2 regions of the Stenotrophomonas sp. YJH_SMC_105-26 genome follow, and region 1 is predicted to be linked to the other one. Evidence: riboswitches for the same ligand, from Rfam matches in the RefSeq annotation. Region 1 holds a riboswitch; the other holds the start of a gene.
What was found. A riboswitch is a leader RNA that binds a small molecule or an ion and turns the genes downstream of it on or off. The one in region 1 is predicted to bind glycine.

Region 1 (3,202 bases):
AACGACTTGAGCGAGACGCTCTGCGTGATCGTACTGGGGAGCCTCAGGGCCCGGAATCTCGACTGTGGTGGTTGGGTGTTCGTGCGTGATGAGCTGGAATGCGATCATCTGTACGCGTGCTCACTCAATGATGGGATTCTGTCCGTAGGTGGCAACATGACTGTTCAGACCTTCCTCGAGACCGGCACCTACACACAAGTGGCGGGGCACCTGACCGCTAGCTACCTCGGCAGCACCCACAACTCCATTGACGTGGAGGGCAAAGTGAACTGTCCAGGCTACGAAAGACGATCTGATAGCGACTACTTGTGCGAATGGATCGATCCCGTGTTGCTGAAAGCCGACGATTCCGACGGCGATTGGGGATGCGGACCCCAACGGTATCCGTCGGCTGACTATCCAGAGCGGATACGCGCGGGGGGCAGCCCTATGGAGTTCGTGCTCTAGATCCACGCCATGCGTGGATACCGCTCTTCTGTAGCGCCGGGCCATGCCCGGCGAACACGCCATCGTTCAATGCACTTCGTCGTGGTAGACGAACTTCGGCATTTCCCAGCGGTAGTGGATCGCCAGCAGGCGCAGCGCGAAGCCGCCGCCGAGGCAGCACAGGATCGCGGTGGCGTCGGCCACGCCCCAGTGCAGCAGCAACAGGTAGGCCGCGCCGGTCAGCAGCGCGATGATCGCGTACAGCTCCTTCTGGAAGATCAGCGGCACCTCGTTGCAGAGGATGTCGCGCAGCACGCCGCCGAACGCACCGGTCAGCATGCCGGCGATCAGCACGATCGGCATCGCATGGCCGGCCTCGCGCGCGATCGAGCAGCCGATCAGGGTGAAGGCGATCAGGCCCAGCCCGTCGAGCACCAGGAAGGTGCGGCGGAAGTGATGCATCCAGCGCGCCACCCAGGTGGCGATCAGCGCCGCGCACACGGTGAAGCCCAGGTACTCGGGGTGCTTCACCCAGCCCAGCGGGTAGTGGCCGAGCAGGATGTCGCGCAGCGAGCCGCCGCCGAGGGCGGTGACACAGGCGATCATGACCACACCGAACAGGTCCATGCGTCGGCGGCCGGCGGACAGTGCGCCGGTCATGGCTTCGGCGGAAATGGCGATCAGGTAGATGATGGACAGCAGCATGGGACAGGCTCCGGGCGCGGTGGGGCCGGCCATGCGCCTACACCGCCACTGCCTGCGCAATGACGGGATGACGATGACCGGTGCCGCTCCCGCTGTCCTTTTGCCTGAGAGTTCAGCGGCATGGGCCGCGTGCCCCTTCGGCGGATCGTCCCGGGCGTGCCCGGTGACCTCTCTCCAGCTCGGCGAGTCGAATGCATGGTTGGTGGGATTCCAGCCCACCGGCCTGAGCGATCATGGGAGCCTGCGCCTTCGGCGGGCGCCAGCGCGGCGCCTCTCTCCTGCATTCGGTCGCCAGTATATCCGCTGCAGTGCAGCACGGCATAATCCAGGCATGGCCCCATCCCTCCGCCCGTGGTTCCTGTACCTGCTCGAATGCCGCGATGGCAGCTATTACGCCGGCATCAGCACCGATGTGGAGGCGCGTTTCGCCGCCCATCAGGCCGGCAAGGGCGCGCGCTACACCCGGGCCCGGCCGCCGCTGCGCGTGCTGGCCGTGCGCGAATACCCGGACCGGGCCGCCGCCTCGCGGGCCGAGTGGCAACTCAAGCAGCAGCCCCGCGAACGCAAGCTGGCCTGGCTGCAGGCAACGGATCCTGCGCTTCTGTAGAGCCGAGCCCACGCTCGGCTGTTGTTCCGTCTGCCCGATGCGGGAGCCGAGCATGGGCTCGGCTCTACAGTAGATCCACGTCATGCGTGGATGGGCCGTTCGGCCCATGCGATGATCCGCCCGCGCCCAGAGCCGGAGACCCGGATGTCCACGATTGCCCTGCTGTTCGCGCTTTCCGCAGCAACGAGCCCTGCCGCCGACCCCGCCACGATCGCGGCCATCGAAGCCACCTGCCACGACTACGTCGATGGCCAGCTGGAGGCCGACCCGCAGCGCGTCGCCCGTTCCCTGCATCCGGACCTGGCCAAGCGCGCTGTGCTCGGCGATACACCCGACGAGCGCCTGGGCCTGCGCCGGATGTCGAAGGAAGAGCTGGTCTCGTTGACGAAACAGGGCGCGCTGAAGACCCCGAAGGATCAATGGGATCGCCGCTGCACGGTGCTGGACGTGACCGGAAACGCGGCCTCGGTGCGGCTGGAAACCCCGTGGTTCGTCGACTACTTCCACATGGGGCGTTTCGACCAGCGCTGGGTCATCGTCAACGCACTGTGGTACCCGAAACCGAAGGCGCACTGAGCGATGCGTGCCGCCGGCAACGCATGGATCTCCGTCGTCGTGCTGGTCGCCGGCATCGCGCTGCTGCCTGGCCTGCTGTATCTGCTCGGGCTGGCATTGGTGGACGGTCGGCCGAAGCCGGCCGACCGCGCGCCCAGTGGTGTGGCTGCGTGCAGCGGTGAGCCACGGGCGGGATACCAGCCGATGAACCCCTGGCGCTTCACCGCCCAGTTCTTCGACAAGGACGGGATGAAGAACAAGGTGCCTGAAGTGGAGCGGGAGGCCTTCTGGATTGCCCGGCGCCACCTGTGGCGGCAACCTCGGCGCGGCATGCTGCGCTGGCATCTCAGCAGCACCGCGTTGGCGATCTGGATCACCCGGCATTGGAGTACCGCGCAGATTGCCGACACCGCGAGGAAGGAGGACTTCTGCCGGAAGTAGATCCACGCCATGCGTGGATGGCGCTCCATGTTTGTTGACGGGGTCAGAGCCCTTTCCCGCGGAAAAGGGATCCGACCCCTGTTGCGTGCGGCCTTACCGCCTCGGCCGCCGGTCGTCCTGATCATCACCGAAGATGATGCGCGCGCTGCGTTGGTAGCTCCAGTACGCGACCGCCCAGTTCAGCAGCACCACGATGCGGTTGCGGAAGCCGATCAGGAAGAACACGTGCGCGGCCAGCCAGAACCACCAGGCCAGCACGCCGGAGAGCTGCAGCCGGCCCAGGTGCACGATCGCGGCCATGCGGCCAATGGTGGCCAGGTTGCCGTAGTCGGCGTACTTGAACGGCCCCGGTGCCGCCTTGCCATGCAGGCGCGCGCGGACCACCTCGGCCACGTACTTGCCCATCTGCTTGGCCGCGGGCGCCACGCCGGGAACCGGCTTGCCGTCGGCCTGGCTCAGTGCGGCCAG
Region 2 (3,202 bases), 720 kb from region 1:
GCCGTGCTTGTGGATGATCTCGCAGATCTCCACCACCTCTTCCTCGAACACGCCGTGCGTGGACGGGTAGGTCATCATGATCGCAGCCAGGCGGTCGCTGTACTTCTCGGCGTTGAGGCGGATGTCCTCGACGTCGACGTTGCCGTTGGCATCGGTCTTGGTCACCACCACCTTCATGCCGCACATCTGCGCCGAGGCCGGGTTGGTGCCGTGCGCCGAATCCGGGATCAGGCAGATGTCGCGGTGGCCTTCGCCGCGCGAGCGGTGGTAGGCGCGGATCGCCAGCAGGCCGGCGTACTCGCCCTGCGCGCCGGAGTTCGGCTGCAGGCTGACCGCGTCATAGCCGGTGCATTCCACCAGCATCGCTTCCAGCGTGTCGATCAGTTCCTTGTAGCCCAGCGCCTGGTCGGCCGGCACCAGCGGGTGGATCTGCGAGAACTCCGGCCAGGTCACCGGGATCATCTCGGCGGTGGCGTTGAGCTTCATGGTGCACGAGCCCAGCGGGATCATCGTGCGGTCCATCGCCAGGTCCTTGTCGGCCAGCGAGCGCAGGTAGCGCAGCAGTTCGTGCTCGCTGTGGTGGGTGTTGAACACCGGGTGGGTCAGGAATGCGGACTGGCGCAGCAGCCCGGCCGGCAGCGCATCGGCGGTGCTGGCATCCAGCGCGTCGACGTCGGCCTGCGCACCGAACACGGCGGCCAGTGCGACCACGTCGGCGCGGGTGGCGGTCTCGTCCAGGCTGATGCCGACCGAGTCGCTGTCGATCGCACGCAGGTTGTAACCGGCGGCGCGGGCCTTGGCGTGAATCTCATCGGCGTGCACGCCGGTGACATGCAGGGTGTCGAAGAAGTCGCCACCGACCTGCACGCCGGCCTCGCGCAGCGCGGCGGCCAGGATCGAGGCCAGGCGGTGGGTGCGCCGGGCGATGCGGGTCAGGCCTTCCGGGCCGTGGTACACGGCATACATCGAGGCCATCACCGCCAGCAGCACCTGTGCGGTACAGATGTTGGAGGTGGCCTTCTCGCGGCGGATGTGCTGCTCGCGGGTCTGCAGGGTCAGGCGGTAGGCCGGGTTGCCCTGGGCATCGACCGAGACGCCGATCAGGCGGCCCGGCATCGAGCGCTTGTAGGCGTCGCGGCAGGCCATGAATGCGGCGTGCGGGCCGCCGAAGCCGAACGGCACGCCGAAACGCTGGCTGTTGCCGACCACGATGTCCGCACCCCATTCGCCCGGGGCGGCCAGCAGGGTCAGCGCCAGCAGGTCGGTGGCCACGGCCACCAGGCCGCCGCGCGCGTGCACGGCCTCGACCAGCGCCTTGTAGTCGCCGATCTGGCCGAAGGTGTCCGGGTACTGCAGCAGCAGGCCGAAGGCTTCTGCTTCCAGTGCCTCGGCCGGGGTGCCGACGCGCAGCACGATGCCCATGGGCTCGGCGCGGGTACGCAGCAGTTCCAGGGTCTGCGGGTGCACGGCGTCGTGCACGAAGAAGGTGTCCGACTTCGACTTGGCCGAACGCTTGGCCAGGGTCATCGCTTCAGCTGCGGCGGTGGCTTCGTCCAGCAGCGAGGCGTTGGCGATTTCCATGCCGGTGAGGTCGGCGCACAGGGTCTGGAAGTTGATCAGCGCTTCCATGCGGCCCTGCGAGATCTCGGCCTGGTACGGGGTGTAGGCGGTGTACCAGGCCGGGTTTTCCAGGATGTTGCGCAGGATCACGTTCGGCGTGTGGGTACCGTAGTAGCCCTGGCCGATGAAGCTGCGCAGCACGGTGTTCTTGTCGGCGATCGCACGGATCTTCGCCAGTGCCTGCACTTCGGTCATCGATTCCGGCAGTGCCAGCGGCGCCGGCGACTTGATCTTGGCCGGTACGATGGCATCAGTCATCGCATCCAGCGACGCGTGGCCGACGACGTCGAGCATCTGCGCGATCTCGGCATCGTTGGGGCCGATGTGGCGCTCGACGAACGCATTGTGGTGCTCGAGCTCACGCAGGGAAGGGGTGTTCTGGGACATGGCGAAGGATCCGTCAGGAAAGGGCACACGCACGGGCACAAGCCGCCGGTCGGCGGTCTGCGGGGCGCCCCTCTGTCCTTTTGCCTGAGAGTTTGGAAGCGCGGAAAACCGCGGCTTCGTGCCCCTTCGGCGCCGGATCGAACCGGTCTCTCCAGAGTTGTGTTACGGGTGGTATCGGGCCTGAGCGATTACGGGCGTTGCGCCTTCGGCAGCGGTGTTCCGCTTCTCCCACCGTGTTGCCCGCCGATTATAGCCCGTTGCGGGCGCGCCAGCCGCCTGCGGGCCCGGCCGCGGCGCCTGAATGGCCGATGGCCCGCCCGTGCGTTTTGTGCACTGCTGCATGGCATCAGGCGCAATCCCCACCTATGATGGGCGGATACCCGAATTCATCTGGCGCCGTCCCTGCTGCAGGGGACTGGCGCCCGCCGTGCGTGCCGCGCATGGCCCTGCCGGACGCCTTCTCCATGACCGCCGCTGTTGCTCCTTCCACCCGCCGCATGGCCCTGCTGCTCGCCGGCCTGGCCATGTTCGGTCCGTTCTCGATCGACACCATCTTCCCCGCGTTCCCGCAGCTGGCCCAGCGCCTGGCGGTGGACGAGGTGGCGGTGCAGCAGACCATCAGCGTGTACCTGCTGTTCTACGGCCTGATGAGCCTGGCACACGGCCCGCTGTCCGATGCCTGGGGCCGCAAGCGGGTGATCCTCGGCGGCCTGGTGGTGTTCGTCGGCGCCTCGGTCGGCTGTGCGCTGTCCACCGATCTGACCACGCTGCTGGGGTTCCGCGCCCTGCAGGGCCTGTCCGCAGGCGTCGGCATGATCGTCGGCCGCGCGGTGATCCGCGACCTGTACCACGGTCACGACGCGCAGCGGCTGATGAGCCAGGTGTCGATGCTGTTCGGCATCGCCCCGGCGATCGCGCCGATCATCGGTGGCTGGATCCTGCTCAGCGGTGCTGGCTGGCCGCTGATCTTCTGGTTCCTGGTGGTGTTCGCACTGGTTCTGCTGGCGGCCACCGCCCGCTACCTGCCGGAGACCCATCCGCTCGAAGCGCGCGTTCCGTTGTCGCCGCGGGTGCTGATGCGTGATTACGTGCGCATCGGTTTCAATCCGCGCTTCCTGCGCCTGGCGCTGGCCGGCAGCATCGGTTTCGGTGGCATCTTCCTGTACATCTCCTCGGCACCGGTGTTCGTGATGCA

Region 2: it holds a riboswitch for glycine, as region 1 does, so the genes downstream of both, gcvP (aminomethyl-transferring glycine dehydrogenase) here and AC5P7F_RS06145 (trimeric intracellular cation channel family protein) in region 1, are expected to answer to the same signal.

What each region holds. Positions count from the first base shown of each region.
Region 1 is NZ_JCAFSD010000001.1:1,345,365-1,348,566, reverse strand. It holds gene AC5P7F_RS06150 (hypothetical protein) at 1-447, shown strand, start outside; gene AC5P7F_RS06145 (trimeric intracellular cation channel family protein) at 514-1,131, opposite strand; glycine riboswitch at 1,216-1,319, opposite strand; glycine riboswitch at 1,333-1,422, opposite strand; gene AC5P7F_RS06140 (GIY-YIG nuclease family protein) at 1,463-1,738, shown strand; gene AC5P7F_RS06135 (nuclear transport factor 2 family protein) at 1,883-2,314, shown strand; gene AC5P7F_RS06130 (hypothetical protein) at 2,318-2,734, shown strand; gene AC5P7F_RS06125 (NAD(P)/FAD-dependent oxidoreductase) at 2,828-3,202, opposite strand, start outside.
Region 2 is NZ_JCAFSD010000001.1:629,802-633,003, reverse strand. It holds gene gcvP (aminomethyl-transferring glycine dehydrogenase) at 1-2,007, opposite strand, end outside; glycine riboswitch at 2,070-2,172, opposite strand; gene AC5P7F_RS03045 (multidrug effflux MFS transporter) at 2,472-3,202, shown strand, end outside.